Regions from separate parts of the Sphaerisporangium cinnabarinum genome, predicted to be linked through region 4. Evidence: riboswitches for the same ligand, from Rfam matches in the RefSeq annotation. Region 4 holds a riboswitch; each other region holds the start of a gene.
The links. Region 4 has a riboswitch for thiamine pyrophosphate ahead of ACZ4MO_RS16305 (thiamine ABC transporter substrate-binding protein). Riboswitches for the same ligand answer to the same signal wherever they lie in the genome.
Positions count from the first base shown of each region.

Region 1 (4,636 bases), on a different contig from region 4:
TGCCCGGCGAGCGCAGTGAGGAACCGCTCCTTCTCGTCGCGGATCACGAGGTTGACGCCCGTCGCCGCGACGAAGTCGCGCTCGATCTGCTCGACCTCGCCCGCGCGCATCAGCCCGTGGTCGACGTGCACGCACGTGAGCTGGTCGCCCACCGCGCGCTGCACGAGCGCCGCGGCGACGGCGGAGTCCACGCCGCCCGAGAGCGCGCAGATGACGCGCGCGTCGCCCACCTGGGCGCGGATCGCCGCGACCTGGTCCGCGATGACGTTGCCGGGCGTCCAGTCCGGGGCGAGTCCCGCGCCGTCGTACAGGAAGTGCTCCAGCACCGTCTGGCCGTGCGCGGAGTGCTTGACCTCGGGGTGCCACTGCACGCCGTAGAGGCGGCGCTCGCGGTCCTCGAACGCGGCGACCGGCGAGCCGGACGACGTCGCGAGGACCTCGAAGCCCTCGGGCGCGCGGTGCACGGCGTCGCCGTGGCTCATCCACGTGGTCTGGTTCTGCGGCGTGCCGTCGAGCAGCACGCCCGCGGCGCACACCTCGACCTCGGTGCCGCCGTACTCGCGCAGGCCCGTCTGGGCGACCTCGCCGCCGAGCGCCTTCGCCATGGCCTGGAAGCCGTAGCAGATGCCCATGACGGGGACGCCGGCCTCGAACAGCGCCGGGTCGACGAACGGGGCGCCCGTCGCGTACACGGACGAGGGACCGCCCGAGAGGATGATCGCGGCCGGGTCCTTGGCGAGCATCTGCTCGACCGTGAACGTGTGCGGCACGATCTCGGAGTAGACGTTGGCCTCGCGCACGCGGCGCGCGATGAGCTGCGCGTACTGGGCGCCGAAGTCGACGACGAGCACGGGCCGCGGTGTCGAGGCCACCTCGGCGGTGGTGGGGGTGTCGGGAGCGGTGGCGGGTGACGTCACCCGCCCAGGATAGTCGCCGTGCGGCGAGGCTCGTCCCGCGTCTCAGGCGTCGGCGCGCGCGACGGCGCGCTCCAGGACCCGCTCGCGCAGGGCGCGGGCGGCCGCCTCCGGGTCGCTCGCCCCGGTGATCGCGCGCACCACCACGATCCGGGTCGCGCCCGCGTCGAGGACCGCGTCGAGCCGGTCCGCGTCGATGCCGCCGATCGCGAACCAGGGCGTCGCGGGCCGGGTCGCCGCGACGTCCCGCAGCAGGTCGAGGCCGACGGCGGCGCGTCCCGGCTTCGTCGGGGTCGCCCACAACGGGCCCACGCAGAAGTAGTCCACCGCCGGGTCGGCCTCCGCCGCGGCCGCCTGCGCGGCCGAGTGCGTGGACCGGCCGAGGACGGGCCCCGCGCCCAGCAGCGCCCGGACCGCCGGCACGGGCAGGTCGCCCTGACCCATGTGCACGACCGGGGCGCCCGTGACCGACGCCACGTCCGCCCGGTCGTTCACGGCCCACAGCGCGCCGTGCTCCGTCGCGACCCGCGCGACGACCTCCTGGAGCTCGAGCTCGCGCGCGACGTCGAGCGTCTTGTCGCGGAGCTGCACGACGTCCACCCCGCCCGCGAGCGCCGCCCGCAGGAAGTCCTCGAGGTCGCCGCGCTCCTCGCGCGCGTCCGTGCAGAGGTACAGGCGGGCGTCGGCGAGCCGGGCGCGTGCGGCGTCCGTCGCCGCCGGGGCGAGGGCGGCCAAGGTGGTGGAGGTCTCGGAGCTCACCCGCGGGAGCCTAGCCCCGGCGCGTCCGCCGCAGGAGGTACTGTGGCCGACAGCACGGGAGCCCCGCACGGGGCTGAGAGGGCGTCGCCGCCGACCGTCGAACCTGATCTGGGTCATGCCAGCGAAGGGAGCGCACATGAGCCTGTCCGTCCACTCGTCCGCGGGTGGCTCCGCCGTGCCCGGCGAGGCGCGCGACGTCGTCGTCGTCGGGGGCGGGATCGTCGGCCTCGCCGTCGCGTGGCGTGCGGCGAGCGCGGGCATGACCGTCACGGTGCTCGATCCGGCGCCGGGCGCGGGCGCGACGCACGCCGCCGCGGGGATGCTCGCACCGGTGACCGAGGCCGACTTCGGGGAGGAGGCCGCCCTGCGGCTCCACCTCGCGGCCGCTGCGGCGTGGCCCGCGTTCGGCGCGGACCTGCACGCGGCGACGGGGGCGGACGTCGGGCTGCGGACCGCCGGGACGCTCACTCTCGCCTACGACGCGGACGACCTCGCGCTGCTCCGTCGCGTCCTCGCCCTGCACGCGGTGCACGGTCTCGCGTCGCACGAGCTCACCGTCGCCGACGCGCGCCGCCGCGAGCCCTACCTCGGGCCGCGCGTCGCCGGGGCCGCGTGGGCGCCCGCGGACCACGCGGTCGACCCGCGGGCGACGCACGCCGCGCTGCTCGCGGTGCTCGGCCGACGCGACGCCCCAGGCGCGAGCTCGGCCACCGGGGCGCGCGTCGTCCGCGCGGCCGCGACCCGGCTCGCGCTCGACCCGGCCGGGCGCGTCGTCGGCGTGCACGACGACGCGGGCCGGCTCCACCGCGCGGGTGCGGTCGTCGTTGCGGCGGGCTGGCAGTCGGGCGCCCTGCTCGCGGGCGTGCCGGGCGTCGTCGTGCCCACCCGCCCGGTGAAGGGACAGACGCTGCGGCTCGACGCGGGCCCGGACCTCGCGCTGGAGCACGTCGTGCGCGGGCTGGTGCAGGGCCGGCCGGTGTACGTCGTGCCGCGCGACCCGGAGCCTGGTGGGCCGCGCGCCGGGCACCGGGAGGTCGTCGTGGGGGCGACCACCGAGGAGAACCCCGACGACCGCCGCGCCACCGCCGGCGGCGTCTTCGCGCTCCTGCGGGACGCGCGTGCCCTCCTGCCGGGGATCGACGAGGCCGCCCTGGTCGAGGTGACGCCGCGGGCCCGCCCGGCGACCCCGGACAACCTTCCGCTCGTCGGGCCCACGGACGTCCCGGGGCTGCACCTCGCGACGGGCCACGGCCGCAACGGCATCCTGCTCGCCCCGCTCACGGCCGACGCCGTCGTCGCCGGGCTCGGCGGCCTTCCCGGGGACGACGGGACCGAGCCCGGCGGGACCGCCCCCGGGGACGACGTCGCGACCGCCCTCGCGACCGCCCGCACCGACCGCTTCGTCCGCACCGCCACGACACCGAGGTGAGACCCGTGACCGCACCCGCACCGACCGCGCTCGTCAACGGCGAGCCGTACCCGCTCGACGGCGACGTCGACCTGGAGCGGCTCGTCGCCGCGCTCGTCCCCGCCTACGTCGCCGACGGCACGCCGCAGGGCGTCGCGGTGGCGGTCGGGGACGCCGTCGTGCCGCGCGGCGCCTGGGCGACGACCGTCGTCGCCCCCGGGGACCGCATCGAGATCGTCACCGCCGTCCAGGGCGGCTGAGGAGGACCCATGACCACGACCGACCTCTCCCCCGCCACCGCGAGCGGCCCGGCCGGTGTCGACGACCCGCTCGTCGTCGCCGGCACCCCGATCGGGTCCCGCCTCGTCATGGGCACCGGCGGGGCCGCGAACCTGCTCACGCTCGAGGACGCGCTCGTCGCGTCGGGCACCGCCCTGACCACCGTCGCGATGCGGCGCGTCGCCGTCCGTGCCGGCGGCGACGCGAGCCCCGACGCGGGGATCTGGGCGCTGCTCGCCCGCCTCGGCATCCGCGCGCTGCCCAACACCGCCGGGTGCTTCTCCGTGCGCGAGGCCGTGCTCACCGCGCGCCTCGCGCGCGAGGCGTGCGGCACCGAGTGGGTCAAGCTCGAGGTGATCGCCGACGACGTGACCCTCCTGCCCGACCCGGTCGGCCTCGTCGAGGCGGCCGACCAGCTCGTCCGCGACGGGTTCGTCGTGCTGCCGTACACGAACGACGACCCGATCCTCGCGCGCCGGCTGGAGGACGTCGGCTGCGCGGCCGTCATGCCCCTGGGGGCGCCCATCGGCACCGGGCTCGGCATCCTCAACCCGCGCAACATCGAGGCGATCGCCGCCGCGGCCCGGGTGCCCGTGATCCTCGACGCGGGGATCGGCACGGCGTCCGACGCCGCGCTCGCCATGGAGCTCGGCTGCGACGGCGTGCTCCTCGCGACGGCCGTCACGCGCGCCGCCGACCCGGTCCGCATGGCCCACGCGATGCGCCTCGCCGTCGAGTCGGGCCGGCTCGCCGCGGGCGCCGGGCGCATCCCCCGCCGCGAGGGCGCCCTCGCGAGCTCGTCCCCCCAGGGCCGCCTCGACCTCGCCCTCTGACCGAAGACCCGTGGTGGGGCCGACCATGCGGACACAGCCCACGAGCCGCCCTGCACGAGCGGCAGACGCATGCTCGGCATCGGCGCTGACGATCCGGGCTACGGGACGTTGGCCTCCTGGGCCTCCAGGAGGGCGGGGACGCCGCCGACCACGGAGCGCGCGTCGATGCCCGCGGCGCGGGCGACGTCGGCGACGCGGGCCGACCGGCCGCCGACCGCGCACACCACGAGCACCGGGCGGTCGGCCGGCAGGTCCGCGAGCGCCGCGGCGGCGGCGGGGTCCTGCGTGCCGCCGAGGAACACGCCGCTCGGGACGAGCGTCGACCCGGGGAGCGGGCGGACCTGCGCCTCCCAGTCCTCGCGCACGTCGAGCACGTACGGCGCGTCGTCGCCGTGCAGGAGGGCGGCCGCGTCGGGGGCGGACACGTCGCGCGGCGCCGCCTC
Region 1 covers NZ_JBVHRG010000002.1:409,104-413,739, forward strand. Annotated here, with positions in the region: gene guaA (glutamine-hydrolyzing GMP synthase) at 1-872, opposite strand, end outside; gene thiE (thiamine phosphate synthase) at 960-1,673, opposite strand; TPP riboswitch at 1,718-1,820, shown strand; gene thiO (glycine oxidase ThiO) at 1,810-3,102, shown strand; gene thiS (sulfur carrier protein ThiS) at 3,108-3,341, shown strand; gene ACZ4MO_RS04855 (thiazole synthase) at 3,351-4,193, shown strand; gene ACZ4MO_RS04860 (ThiF family adenylyltransferase) at 4,292-4,636, opposite strand, start outside.
Region 1: another riboswitch for thiamine pyrophosphate. It lies ahead of thiO (glycine oxidase ThiO); the one in region 4 lies ahead of ACZ4MO_RS16305 (thiamine ABC transporter substrate-binding protein).

Region 2 (4,636 bases), on a different contig from region 4:
CGGCGGCTTCCCGGCGCGCCTCGCCGACGCCTGAGACCGGTCAGAACAGGACCTGCTCGACTCCCCCGCCGACGACGTCGAGCCCGCCGCCGTCCATCGGCATGCCCGCGAGCGCCCCGCCGTAGCCGGCGCGCGCGTCCTGCGGCGCCGGGTCGACGGCGAGGCTGCCGGCCGGGTAGGCGCCGTCCGTCGGCGGCCCTGGCCGGCGTCGCCGGTCGCCGGGCTCGCCGCGGCGGAACCGGCCCTCGACGCCCGCGGGGCCGCGGTGCCCCGCGACTCCGAACCCGCGCGCCTCGAGCATCGGCCGCACCCGGTCCCACAGCCAGGACCGGTACGCCGTCGAGGCGTACGTGCCGCGCGCGTACACGCGCTCGTAGCCGGGGACGAGCCGCGGGTGCTCGCGCGCGAGCCAGCCCATGTACCACTCGCGCGTACCGGGCTTGAGGTGCAGCGGCAGCACGGTGACGCCCGTCGCGCCCGCGTCCTTGACGGCGTCGAGCAGCTCGGTGAGCGCCCGCGTGGAGTCGGTGAGCCACGGCAGCACGGGGGCGACCATGACGCCGCACGGCAGGCCGGCCTCCCGGACGGTGCGGACGAGGTCGAGCCGCGCGCGCGGCGACGGCGTGCCGGGCTCGACGCTCGCCTGGAGCTCGGGGTCCAGGAGCGCGAGGGACACGCCGATCCCGACCTCGACGCGCGAGGCGGCGTCGACGAGCAGGGGCAGGTCGCGGCGCAGGAGCGTGCCCTTGGTCAGCACGGAGAGCGGCGTGCCCGACCCGGCGAGGGCGTCGATGATGCCGGGCATGAGGCGGTAGCGTCCCTCGGCGCGCTGGTACGGGTCGGTGTTGGTGCCCAGCGCGACGGCCTCGCGCGCCCAGGACGGTCGGGCGAGCTCGGCGCGCAGCACGTCGTCCACGTTGACCTTGACCACGACCTCCCGGTCGAAGTCCTCGCCCGCGTCGAGGTCGAGGTACTCGTGCGTGGGGCGGGCGAAGCAGTTGTGGCTCACGACCCCCGCGGCGACGAAGTCGCGCGTGCCGGTCGTGATGTCGACCAGCTCCGTCACCTCCCCCGGCCCGTCGAGGGCCTCGAGGGAGTCGACGCGCAACGCCTCGCCGCCGGTGACGTCCTGGCCGTCGAGGACGGGCCGCCCGTCCGCGAGCGCCGCGGCGCCCGGCCCGACGAGCACGTCGCCGAGCGCCAGGCGGGCGCGGTGCCCGGCGCCGCCGACGACGTGGCGCCAGCCGCGCTCGGTGAGGAACCGGTGGTCGCCGCTCGCGACGAGGCGCGTGCCGTCGGCGAGGGTCACCCGGTAGGCGCGCTTGCGGGTGGTCCAGCGGTCGAGGACGCGGGTGCGCACGTAGCGCCGGTACGCGCCGTGGGGGGCGGTGCCGACGATCTCGTCGCCGACGCGCAGCTCGCCGATCGCCCGCTGCGTGCCGTCGGCCAGGAGCACGGGCGTGCTCGGCGCGAGGCAGTAGGAGCACGCGTGGCTGCACCCGCGGTACGGGTTGACCGTCCAGCGGAAGGGCATGCGCGACATCGCCGGGACCTTCGACAGCGCGCTCTTGGCCGTGACCTCGTGGAACGTGATCCCCGCGAACTCGGGCGTGCGCACGCTGCGGACGAGGCCCATGCGCTCCAAACCGGGAAGCGCGCCGTCGTCCGCGCCGAGCGCCTGTCCGTCCCACCGCATCGCGCCATTCGAACAACTGTTCGAACCCGCTGTCAAGGACGGGTCATCCGCCGGCGGACCACGTCTTGAGCAGCGCCAGGTTCCCGAGGGGGATGTGGTGGCCGATGCGGGGGTGGTCGAGCGCGACGCCGACGACCCCTGCTGCGGCGAAGGACGCAACGTAGTCGATCGCCGCCGGCACGGGCACGCCGAGCAGCGGCACGGAGCCGGTCCCTTCGGCCGCCAGCCCGAGCGCCCGGGCCGCCTCGTCCGCGCGCGGGGCGCTGCTGTAGAGGCAGATCATGGGCCCCTGGTCCGCGGAGACGGCGTACGGACGCGGCTGGTCCTCGGGCCCTCGGGCGATGAAGAACCACGTGCCGAGGCGCGCCGCCTGCCGCCACAGCGCGATCTGCGCCGACGTGTCGCCCGCGGGCGCGCTCCGCACGGCCTCGTCGAGGCGGTCCAGCTCCGCGACGGCCGCGGGGTCGTTGTCTCGGGTCATGCGCGCTGCCTCGTTCCTCGTCGTCGGAGCCCGTCCCCGGTCCGCGCGGGCGCCTCGTCGCCGTCACCTTCTCACGGTGCCCGGACGTCCCGGTGGGTGAGACGCCGGGATTGTCCGGCGGACGTCCAGGCCCTAGGGTCGGGCCGAACGCCTCCGGGGAGCGCACGAGCGCTGAGAGTGCAGGTCGGACACCCGTCCCCCCTGCAGACCCGTGGAACCTGATCTGGTTCGTACCAGCGAAGGGAGCAGGGCCGACGTCACCGTCCCCTGCGCGCTCGTGCCCGCGCCCCGCGCGTGCCGTCCGCGCGGGGGCAGCGGTGGCGCGCCGTCGTGCACCCTCCGCCCCGGGGGCCCGACGGAGGGAACCGCATGACCGAGCCCCGCACCACCCCGCCCCGGGAGACCCCGCCCACCAGCACGCCCGGCCCGCCGGCCGACGCCGTGCCCCCGGCGCCCGGTCCCGGAGACCGCACCGTCACCGCTCCCCCGGCCCGCGCCCGGCGCCGTGGCCTCACGCTCCACGAGACGGTCCTCGTCGCCGTCCTGGGCGTCGTGTTCGGGTTCGTCTACTGGGCGTTCGTGCAGCTCTGGGCCCCGCTCCAGCTCGCCATGGGGCCGCTCGCGGACCTTGCCGCGAACGTGCTCGCGGGCGCGTGGATCGTCGTGGGCCCGCTCGCGACGTACATCGTGCGCAAGCCGGGCGTCGGCATCCTCACCGAGACGCTCGCGGCGCTCGTCGAGGTGGTCTTCCTCGCGTCGCCCGCAGGCCCGCTGCTCGTCCTCGTGGGGCTCGTCCAAGGGGTGGGCGCGGAGATCCCCTTCGCGCTGACCCGGTACCGCCGCTACGGCTGGTGGGTTTTCGTCGCGTCGGGCGTCAGCGCGGCGCTCGTCACCTACGCGTTCAACGCGGTCCGGTTCGGCTGGCTCGGGCAGGACTGGGCGATGCTCCGGCTCGGCGTGCAGGTCGTCTCGTGCGTCGTGCTGTGCGGGATCGCGGCGCGCCTCCTCGGCGACGCCCTCTCCCGCACCGGCGCGCTCGACGCCTTCGCGATCGGCACGGACCGCCGTGGCTGAGGTGCGGGACGCCGCGGCGGACGTCATGCCCGGCACCGTGCCGGGCACCGTGCCCGACGCCGTCTCCGCCGCGGGCCTGACCGTCACCGTGGGCCACGACGCGACGTGCGTGCTCGACGACCTCACCCTGACCGTCCCCGCGGGGACGGGGCTGCTCGTGCTCGGCCCCTCGGGCTGCGGGAAGTCCACGCTGCTGCGCGCGCTCGTCGGCGTCGTGCCCCACACGCTCCCGGGCACCGTCACGGGCGACCTGCGCGTGACGGGCGTCGACCCGCGCGCCACGACCCCCGCGGGGCTCGCCGCGCGCGTCGGCCTCGTCCAGCAGCGGCCGGGTGACCAGCTCTGCCTCGGCCGCGTCGACGAGGAGCTGCGGTTCGCGCTCGAGAACCGGGCGGCGGACCCGCGCACCATGGACGCCCGCGCCGCAACCGCTCTCGCCGCTGCCGGTGCGGGCCACCTGCACGACCGACCGACCCACGCGCTGTCGGGCGGCGAGGCGCAGCGCGTCGCCCTCGCGGCGGCGCTCGTCGCCGACCCCGAGCTCGTGGTCCTCGACGAGCCGACGGCGTTCCTCGACCCGGCCGCGGCGCACGAGGTGGGGACGCTCGTGGGCGGGCTCGTCCGGGCGCCCGGACCGGACCCGCACGGAACACCCCGCCGGTCGGTCGTGCTCGTCGAGCACCGCCTCGACGACGTCGGGACGCTCCCGGACGCGACCCTCGTGCTCGACCGCACGGGCCGCGCCGTCGCGCACGGCCCCACGACCGCCGTCCTGCGCGCGCACGCCGCCACGCTCGCCGCGCTCGGGTGCTGGCTGCCGCTCGACGTCCGGCTCGAGCGGGCCGGGGCCCCCGGACCGCTCGGTGCCCCCGCGACCGACGCCTGGCTCGTCGACCTCGCGCGCACCGCAGACCCGCGCCCCTCGGATCCGCGGGCACCGGTCCCGGGCGCCTCGGACGCCGGTCCGAGTGCGCCCGGCCCGGTCGCCCTCCGCGCCCGTCGTCTCGCGGTGCACCGCGCCATGGCAGGCCGCCGACGACGCGGGCGGGACGAGACGCCGGTGGTGCACGACGTCGACCTCGACGTCCGCGCGGGCGAGGTGCTCGCGGTGGTGGGGCCGAACGGGGGCGGCAAGTCCACCCTCCTGCGCGGGCTCGCGGGACTCGAACGGACCAGGGGCGACGTGACGACGGCGGCGGACGCGCCCGTCGCGATGGTGTTCCAGGACCCGGAGCACCAGCTCCTCGCGCGGACGGTGCGCGACGAGGTCGCGTGGTCGGCGCGCCTCGCGCGGCTGGCCGACGTCGACGGGCGCGTCGCGCGGACCCTCGACACCTTCGCCCTGACGCACCTCGCCGACGCCAACCCGTACCGGCTCTCCGGCG
Region 2 covers NZ_JBVHRG010000004.1:134,517-139,152, reverse strand. Annotated here, with positions in the region: gene ACZ4MO_RS07895 (TIGR03618 family F420-dependent PPOX class oxidoreductase) at 1-34, shown strand, start outside; gene ACZ4MO_RS07890 (Rv2578c family radical SAM protein) at 41-1,696, opposite strand; gene ACZ4MO_RS07885 (hypothetical protein) at 1,740-2,177, opposite strand; TPP riboswitch at 2,322-2,441, shown strand; gene ACZ4MO_RS07880 (ECF transporter S component) at 2,547-3,251, shown strand; gene ACZ4MO_RS07875 (ATP-binding cassette domain-containing protein) at 3,244-4,636, shown strand, end outside.
Region 2: another riboswitch for thiamine pyrophosphate. It lies ahead of ACZ4MO_RS07880 (ECF transporter S component); the one in region 4 lies ahead of ACZ4MO_RS16305 (thiamine ABC transporter substrate-binding protein).

Region 3 (4,636 bases), on a different contig from region 4:
GTCGGCGTGCCGTACACGCTCGAGCAGGTCGTCGGGACGCTCGGAGCGATCGGGTGCACGGTCGACGCGGACGACGCCGCCGCGACGGGCGTCGTCGTCGTGACCCCGCCGTCGTGGCGCCCCGACCTCACCGAGCCGGCCGAGCTGGTCGAGGAGGTCGCGCGCCTCGTCGGGTACGACGAGATCCCGTCGGTGCTCCCCGCGGCGCCCGGCGGGCGCGGGCTCACGCGCGAGCAGCGCGTGCGCCGGTCGGTCGCCCGGGCGCTCGCCGAGCACGGGTTCGTCGAGACGCTGAGCTACCCGTTCGTCGGCGAGGGCGAGCTCGACGCGCTGCGGATCCCCGCGGACGACGAGCGCCGCCGGGCCCTGCGCCTGCTCAACCCGCTGGCCGACGACCGCCCCCTGATGCGCACGGACGTGCTGAGCACGCTCCTGGAGACCACGCGCCGCAACGTGGGCCGCGGGCTCGCGGACGTCGCCGTGTTCGAGGTCGGGCTCGTGACGCACCCGCGCCCGGGCGCCCCGGCCGCGCCGTCGCTGCCCGGCGGTGTGCGTCCCTCCGACGACGACCTCGCCGCGATCGAGGCCGCGCTCCCCGCGCAGCCGCGCCACGTCGCGGGCGTCCTGGTCGGTCGTCGCGAGCGGGCGGGCTGGTGGGGCCCCGGCCGTCCGGCGGACTGGACGGACGCGGTCGACGCGGCACGCCTGGTCGCGGACCGCGCCGGTCTGCGGGGGGACGACGCCGTGCGCGTCGTCGCGGACACCGCGCGGGCCCCGTTCCACCCCGGCCGCTGCGCGCGCCTCGAGCTCGCCGACGGGACGGTCGTCGGGCACGCGGGCGAGCTGCACCCCAAGGTGCTGGAGAACGTCGGCCTGCCCGCCCGCTCCGTGGCGTTCGAGCTCGACCTGACGGCGCTCGTCGCCGGTGCGTCAGACGAGCCCGTCCAGGCGACCCCGGTCTCCGGGTTCCCGGCGGCGAAGGAGGACCTCGCGTTCGTCGTCGCTGCCGACGTGCCGGCCGAGGCCCTGCGCGCCGCGGTCGTCGAGGGCGCCGGCGAGCTCGCCGAGGAGGTCGCGCTGTTCGACGTCTTCACGGGCGAGCAGGTGGGCGCCGGGCGCAAGTCGCTCGCGTTCTCGCTGCGGCTGCGCGCCGCGGACCGCACCCTCACCGCCGACGACGTCGCGCGGGTCCGGGAGGGCGCTGTGGCCGCCGCGCGCGAGCGCGTCGGGGCGGAGCTGCGCGCATGAGCGGCGCACCGGGGCCGGGCGCGGCGCCGGACGTCGCGCCCGCCCGCACCGCGCTCGTCACCGGGGCGTCGCGCGGCATCGGCCGCGCGGTCGCCGTCGGGCTCGCCGCGGCCGGCCTCGACGTCGCGCTCCTCGCGCGCGACGCGGGCCGGCTCGCGGGCGTGGCCGACGAGATCGCCGCCCTCGACGGCGCGGGCCGGGCCGTCGTCGTCACGGCGGACGTGACCGACGCGGCGGCGGTGGCCGCGGCCGTCCGCGAGGCCGAGGTCGCGCTCGGGAGCGTGGACCTGCTCGTCAACAACGCGGGCCGGGTCGACGCCGAGGTGCCGCTGTGGGAGGCGGACCCCGACGAGTGGTGGGCCGTCCTGGAGACCAACGTGCGCGGGCCGTTCCTGCTCGCGCGCGCGGTCGTCCCCGGGATGCTCGCGCGCGGCGGCGGCCGCGTCGTCGACCTCAGCAGCGGCGCGGGCTCGCACGACATGGAGGGCGCGAGCGCGTACAACGCGAGCAAGACGGCGCTCCTGCGCCTCGGGGCGAACCTGCACCGCTCGGGCCACGCGCTCGGGCTGCGGACCTTCGAGGTGTCGCCGGGCGTCGTGCAGACCGACATGACGGCGTCCATGGTCATGCACGAGGGCCGCACGGAGTGGACGCCCGTCGAGCGCACGGTCGAGATGGTCGTCGCGATCGCCCGCGGCGAGCTCGACGCGTTCTCGGGGGCGTTCGTCCGCGTGACGCACGACTCGCCCGATTCGCTCCGCACGGCCGCCCAGGAGGCCGCCCGGGCAGGCGTCGCGCTGCCCGGGCCGGACGGCCGTCGGCTGCGCGTCACGCGCTGGGGCGCCGACGACCCGATGCCGGGAGAGCTCCCCGCCCGCTGAGCGCGCGCACCCCGCACGGCGACGCCGCCCGACCCCCCGGTCGGGCGGCGTCCGTGCGTCCGGGGCACCGGTCACCGGGGAGCGCACGTGTCCCGGTCGACCCACACGTGCCACAGGCCCCGCTCGGGGTGCTCGTACTCGAAGGCCACGAGGCCGCCCGCGTCGTGCGTGATGACGCCCGTGAGCACGACCCGCCGACCGTCCCGGTCGTAGGTCGTGCAGAGGGCGGGCACCTGCACCGGGACGGGTGCGTCCGGCAGGAAGGGGCGGGTCGCGGGGGCGACGTGCTGCGTCATACCCGGAAAGACGCGCGCACGCGCGTCGTCTCACGCGTCGGGGCGGGTGAAAAGCGCGCGGCCCGCCGCGTAGCATGGCCCGCGACACGGGGTGCCCCGCACCGGGGCTGAGATGAGACCCGTCGAACCTGATCTGGCTCGTACCAGCGAAGGGATGTCCGCGCGATGACGCTCGCCCTGCCCCGGCACACCTCCGACCCGGTCCCCGCCCGCGCGGACCGTGACCGTCGCCCCGACCCGGGCCGGGGGCCCGACCCGGCTCCGTCCCGCCCCCGCGTCCTGTCCGTCGCGGGGACCGACCCGACCGGCGGCGCCGGGATCCAGGCCGACCTCAAGACGTTCTGCGCGCACGGCGCCTACGGCATGGCCGTCACGACGGCGCTCGTCGCGCAGAACACCCACGGCGTGCGGTCGGTGCACGTCCCCGGGCCGGCGTTCCTGCGCGCGCAGCTCGACGCCGTGTCGGACGACGTCGAGGTCGACGCGGTGAAGATCGGCATGGTGGCGGACGAGGCGAACGCCCGCACGGTCGGGGAGTGGCTCGACGACCTCGCCGCCGCGGGTGGTCCGCGGCCGTGGGTCGTCCTGGACCCGGTGATGGTCGCCACGTCCGGTCACCGCCTGCTCGACGCGGGCGCCGAGCAGGCCGTGCGCGACCTCGCGGCGCGCGCGGACGTCGTCACGCCGAACCTGCCCGAGCTCGCCGTCCTCGGCGGGCGGGAGCCCGCGACGACGTGGGACGACGCCCTGTGCCAGGCGACGTCGTACGCGGCGGCGAGCGGCGCCGTCGTGCTGCTCAAGGGCGGCCACCTCACCGGGCGCACGTCGCCCGACGCGCTCGTCGTCCCCGCGCCCGGGCCGACGTCGGGTCGCGTGCCGGGGGCGGCCACCGTCACGACGTTCGACGCCGAGCGCGTCGACACGCCCCACACCCACGGCACCGGGTGCTCGCTCTCGGCGGCGCTCGCGGCGCTGCGACCGCAGCGCGCGAGCTGGGAGGAGGCCGCGCGCGAGGCGAAGGAGTGGCTCACGGGCGCGCTGCGCGCCGGTGCCGCTCTGCGGGTGGGGACCGGCCGCGGGCCCGTCGACCACCTGCACCGCTCGGCGCCCGTGCCGCGGGGCTGAGGTTGCGCGGGGTCGGGCGCGAGCTGCGCCCGGTCGGGCTCGGGGTCGAGCCGGGACGGGCGCGGCCCGCGGGACGCGCTCAGCCGGCGGGGCGGCTCGCTGCGCGATCGGCACCGATGTCGGGGGCGACGGCGGCCAGCGCGTCGCGGAGCACGGCGAGCGTCGCGCGCGCGACGGCGAGACGCTGCGCGGGCGGGGCGTCCGCGGGCCGCGTGGTCACCTTGGCGCCGACGAGCGGGACGGGACCGGCCGCGGCGAGGAACTCGCGCACCTCGGCCGGGCCGAGCATCGTCTCGTCGGGGCCGGGGAGCGCGGGGTCGGGGCCGTGGGGCGGCACGTGCGCGTCCGCCCACGGAGCGCCCCACCGGCCCGGGCTCCCGCTGGCACCCGAGAGCATCGCGCTCGCGAGGAGGCCCGCGGCGGCGGCAGCCCGTGCGTGCTCGACGGGCGTGGCGGCGCTGCGCCCCTCGATGGCGGACCGGCCCCAGTTGAGCCCGACGTGCAGCGGGTGGCCGGTGTCCCGGGCGGCGCGCGCGACGGCGGCGATCTCGTCGTCGAGCGCGAGGAACCCCTTCTCCGCGACGCCCCACGGGCGTGGCGCGTCGCAGTGCTCCACCACGAGCGGCAGCCCGGCGGGCGCGACGGCGGCCAGCTCCGTGAGGCTGCGCGCGAGCGCCGCGCCGGACCCGCGGCCGGGACCGGGCGCGGACTGGAGCTCGACCGCGACGACGCGTCGCTGCCCCTCCGCCTCGGCGAGCCGGGCCACGGCCGCGAGGACGCGCGCGACGCCGTCGACCGCCGCGCGCCGACCCTCCTCGTCGTCGGACGCGAGGCCGTAGGCGCGGTCGGCCGCGGCGCGGCGGGCCGTCGCGGCGACCGTCGTGAGCAGCAGCGCCCAGTGCGGCGGCAGCGCGGCCGCGGTCGTCGCGAGCGCGTCCGCGTCGTCCGGGTCGACGGGGTGCTCGAGGCCGTCGAGACCGTCCTCGTCGAGGGCGGCGTACCAGCCGCCCGGGTCGGGGACGCCCGCGAGGGCGTAGGCACCGAGCAGGGTCAGGGGGCGGTCGTGCAGGTCGGTCATCGGTCCTC
Region 3 covers NZ_JBVHRG010000010.1:201,365-206,000, forward strand. Annotated here, with positions in the region: gene pheT (phenylalanine--tRNA ligase subunit beta) at 1-1,248, shown strand, start outside; gene ACZ4MO_RS15405 (SDR family NAD(P)-dependent oxidoreductase) at 1,245-2,129, shown strand; gene ACZ4MO_RS15410 (hypothetical protein) at 2,201-2,425, opposite strand; TPP riboswitch at 2,503-2,597, shown strand; gene thiD (bifunctional hydroxymethylpyrimidine kinase/phosphomethylpyrimidine kinase) at 2,591-3,550, shown strand; gene ACZ4MO_RS15420 (DUF4862 family protein) at 3,630-4,628, opposite strand.
Region 3: another riboswitch for thiamine pyrophosphate. It lies ahead of thiD (bifunctional hydroxymethylpyrimidine kinase/phosphomethylpyrimidine kinase); the one in region 4 lies ahead of ACZ4MO_RS16305 (thiamine ABC transporter substrate-binding protein).

Region 4 (4,636 bases):
CACGATGCCGACCACGAGCGGGACGACGACCCCCGCGGTCGTGACGGGCAGCGTGCCGGACAGCTCCATGCCGACCGCGCCCAGGCCGGTCCGGGCGAGCTCCGCGAGGCCGAACCCCGCCCCGACGCCGAGCAGCGCGCCCACGGCCCCGACGACCGCCGCCTGCCCTACCACGGAGCCGAACACCTGCCCGGGCGACGCGCCCACCGCGCGCAGGAGCGCGAGCTCGCGCGTGCGGCGTCGGACGTGCATCGAGAACGTGGTGGTGATGATGAACGTGCCGACGAACAGCGCGAGCGCGGCGAACACCAGCAGGAACGTCGAGACGAACCCGAGCTGGTCGGTGATCGCCTCGCTCGTCTCGGCGCGCAGCTCCGCCCCCGTCAGCGCCTCGGCGCCCGCGGGGAGCGCGGTCGCGACGGCGTCCCGCAGCGCCTCCGGGGAGACGTCGTCGGCCGCGTACAGAGCGACCGACGGGACGAGGCCGTCGGGCGCGTACGTCGCGGCGGCGGTCCCGGCGTCGAGCAGGACGATCGTCGCGCCCGCCATCGGCGCGGACAGCGAGACCTCGCCGACCACGCGCACGGGCCGCACGGCGTCGCCCAGCACGACGTCGGTCGTGCCGCCCACCGCGAGGCCCGACGACGCGAGCGTCGCCGACTCGAGCGCGACCTCGCCACCGTCGCGGGGTGCGCGGCCGTCGACCACCTGCGGGCCGGGGTCGCGGGGGTCGTAGGCGACGCCGATGCTCGGCGCCTGGCTGCCGAGGACCGCGGTCCCGTCCGCGCCCACGAGCACCGCGGGACCGCTCACGTCCGGGAGCGCGAGCGCGACGTCGTCGCGCGCGCCGAGGTCGCGCGCCAGGTCCGCCGGGACGAGGCTGCGCGCACCGCCCACCTGGGCCGACGCCGACATCAGCGCGTCCCCGGCCGACGACGCGCCGCGCACGTACGCGTCCGCCTGGACCGACGAGGCGACGATGCCGTCGAACGTGGTGGCGAGCATCGCACGCAGGGCGAACGTCCCGGTCACGAACGCGACGCCGATCGTCACCGCGAGGACCGAGAGGACGAGCTGCGCGCCGTGCGCGCGCACGCCGCGCAGCGCGATCCGGCCCATCATCGGGCGGCCGCCGTCGTCGGCACCCCGGCGGCGCCCGCGGGCGCGTGCGCCGGCGACGGCGCGGCGGGCGTGAGGGCGCCCAGCGTGTCGAGGACCGCCTGCGGCGTCGGGTCGTGGAGCTCGGTCACGAGGCGGCCGTCCGCGAGGAAGAGCACCCGGTGGGCGTACGACGCGGCGGTCGGGTCGTGCGTGACCATCGCGACGGACTGGCCGAGGTCGTCCACGGACGCGCGCAGGAAGCCCAGGACCTCCGCGGCGGCGCGCGAGTCGAGGTTCCCCGTCGGCTCGTCCGCCAGCACGATCGCGGGACGCGACACGAGCGCCCGCGCGCACGCGACGCGCTGCTGCTGCCCGCCCGACAGCTCGGCGGGCCGGTGCCCCAGGCGGGGGCGCAGGCCCACGGCGTCGACCACGCGGTCGAACCACTCCCGGTCGACGGGACGGCGGGCGATCGCGAGCGGCAGCACGATGTTCTCCTCCGCCGTGAGCGTCGGCACGAGGTTGAACGACTGGAAGACGAACCCCAGGCGCGTGCGCCGCAGGCGCGTCAGCCGGCGCTCGCTCATCGCGGAGACGGTCTCTCCGTCGACGACGACGGTCCCCGCCGTGGGGGAGTCGAGCCCTGCGAGGCAGTGCAGGAGCGTGGACTTCCCGGACCCGGACGGGCCCATGATCGCGGTCAGCCGACCCTTCTCGACGTCCACGTCCACGCCGTCGAGCGCCCGGACCGCGGCCTCGCCGCGCCCGTACGTCTTCACCAGCCCGCGCGCGGTCGCGATCGCGGGTCGCGCACCGCCCTCAGCGCCCTCAGCGCTCTCAGCGGGCGGGCCCTCGCGCGGGGTGCTCCGCTGTGCCGCACCTGTCGTCGTCACGTCCTCGTCCGTCCTCTCGTCGTGCCCCTGCCGGCGCGTCGTGGCTCACCGCGCCGCGTCGTGTCCTGGTGGCCGCCGGGCTCCCGGCGGCCGTACCGACCCTCCCGCGACGCGCACGCCCGCGGCATCGGGGACGAGCCCCGAGCCGCCCCTGGTCCGCGGTCGCCCGTGCTCAGGGTCCTCTCAGGGGACTCTCGGGGTGAGGGGCCGGTGTAGGCTCGCGGTGAACGACAGGGGAGCTCCTGGAGGAGCTGAGAGTGCGGACCACCGCAGACCCTCGAACCTGATCCGGTTAGCACCGGTGGAGGAAGTCGGGAATCTCGATCACCTGCTCGCGCGGTCCGTCGCGCCCACCCGGCGCGCGGCTCGTCGGGTTGGTGGACCCCTCCTGAACGTCCAGGGAGGACACATGCAGCACACGACCACCGTCGGCCGCCGCGGCCGGGCCCTCGCGACCGGCGTGGGCGCGACGCTCGCGCTCCTCGCCCTCGCGGCCTGCTCGGGCGGCGACGGCGCCGGGGGCGACGGCGCGTCGTCGGGCAGCGGGGGCACGGTCACCCTGGTGACCCACGACTCCTTCGCGGTGAGCCACGACGTGCTCGCCGCGTTCGAGGAGGAGAGCGGGCTCACGGTCGAGCAGGTCGCGCCCGGAGACGGCGGTGCGCTGGTCAACCAGCTGATCCTCACGAAGGACTCGCCGCTCGGCGACGTCGTGTTCGGGATCGACAACACCTTCGCGTCGCGCGCCATCGACGAGGGCGTCCTCGAGCCGTACACGCCCGCGGACGTCTCGGAGTCCGCGGCGTCGTACGCGGTCGGCGACGGCGGCGAGCTCACCGCCGTCGACCTCGGGGACGTGTGCGTCAACGTGGACCACACGTGGTTCGCCGACGCGGGGATCCCCGAGCCCGTGACGCTCGAGGACCTGGCGAAGCCCGAGTACCGGGACCTCCTCGTCGTGACCAACCCCGCGACGTCGTCGCCGGGCCTCGCGTTCCTCCTCGCGACCGTCGGGGCGTTCGGCGAGGACGGCTGGGAGGACTACTGGGCGGACCTGCGCGCCAACGGCGTGAAGGTCGTCGACGGCTGGTCGGACGCGTACTACGTGGACTTCTCCGGCTCGGAGGGCGCGGGCCCGCGCCCGCTCGTGCTGTCGTACTCGACGTCGCCCGCGTTCACGCTCACCGAGGACGGCTCCGCGTCGACCACGGGCGCCCTGCTCGACACGTGCTTCCGCCAGGTCGAGTACGCGGGCGTGCTCGCGAACGCGAAGAACCCCGAGGGCGCGCAGCAGTTCCTCGACTTCCTCGTGAGCGAGACGTTCCAGGCCGACGTCGCGGACCAGATGTACATGTACCCGGCCGACGACTCCGTCGCGCTGCCCGACGGCTGGGCCGAGCTCGCGCCGCTCGCCGACGAGCCCTTCGAGGTCGCGCCCGCGGACGTCTCGGCGCACCGCGACGAGTGGATCAAGGCATGGACGGCGACGGTCGTCGACTGACCCCCGGTCCCCGGGCGACCACGGCTCTACCTCGCGGGGTAGAGCCGTGGTCACGCGAGGGGAAGCCCTGGTCGCGCGGGGGAGAGCCGTGGTGAGGGGTCGGGAGGTCCGGCGGGGCGGCGTCGGGCGCGGGGTGCTGTGGGGTCTGGCGGCGGCCGTGCCGCTCGCGTTCCTCGGGGTGTTCTTCGCGTGGCCGGTCGTCACGCTCGTGGCGCGCGGGTTCGTCGGGGACGACGGCGGCCTCGACCTCTCGGGGTTCGCGGAGGTCTTCTCCGAGCCCCGCACGTGGCGGATCGTCGGCCTCACGCTCTGGCAGGCCGTGCTCGGCACGGCGCTGTCGCTGCTGCTCGGCGTGCCCGGCGCGTACGTGCTGTACCGGTGCCGGTTCCCCGGGCGGCGGGTCGTGCGCGCGCTCGTCACGGTCCCGTTCGTGCTGCCGACCGTCGTCGTCGGCGTCGCGTTCCGGTCGCTGCTCGTGCAGGGCGGCCCGCTGGGGTTCCTGCAGCTCGACGAGACGTTCGCGGCGATCGTCGTCGCGCTCGTGTTCTTCAACTACTCCGTGGTGGTGCGCACGGTCGGCGGGCTCTGGGAGCACCTCGACCCGCGCGCCGAGCAGGCCGCGCGCGCCCTCGGCGCGACGCCGTGGCGCGCGTTCCGCACCGTGACGCTCCCGGCGCTGACGCCCGCGATCACGAGCGCCGCGTCGATCGTCTTCCTCTTCTGCGCGACGGCGTTCGGCGTCGTGCTCGTGCTCGGCGGCATCCGCTACGGGACCATCGAGACGGAGATCTGGATCCAGACGACCCAGTTCCTCGACCTGCGCACCGCGGCGGTGCTGTCGGTCGTGCAGCTCGTGGTCGTCGCTGCGGCGCTCACCGTCGCGAACCGCACGCGGGCCCGGCGCGAGCGGGCCCTGAACCTGTCGTCCTCGGCGTCGTCCGCGCACCCGCTGCGCCTGTGGCGCGACGGCCGCCCGACGGGCGACCTGGCGCCCGCGGCGCTCACCGCGGCCGTGGTCGTCGTGCTCGTCGGGCTCCCGCTCGGCACCCTCGTGGTGCGCTCGTTCCGCGTCCCGGGCGGCGGCTGGGGCCTCGACAACTACGCGAACCTCGGCACCACGGGCGGGCGCAACGCCCTGTCC
Region 4 covers NZ_JBVHRG010000011.1:175,820-180,455, reverse strand. Annotated here, with positions in the region: gene ACZ4MO_RS16315 (ABC transporter permease) at 1-1,122, opposite strand, end outside; gene ACZ4MO_RS16310 (ATP-binding cassette domain-containing protein) at 1,119-1,901, opposite strand; TPP riboswitch at 2,217-2,321, shown strand; gene ACZ4MO_RS16305 (thiamine ABC transporter substrate-binding protein) at 2,404-3,495, shown strand; gene ACZ4MO_RS16300 (ABC transporter permease) at 3,587-4,636, shown strand, end outside.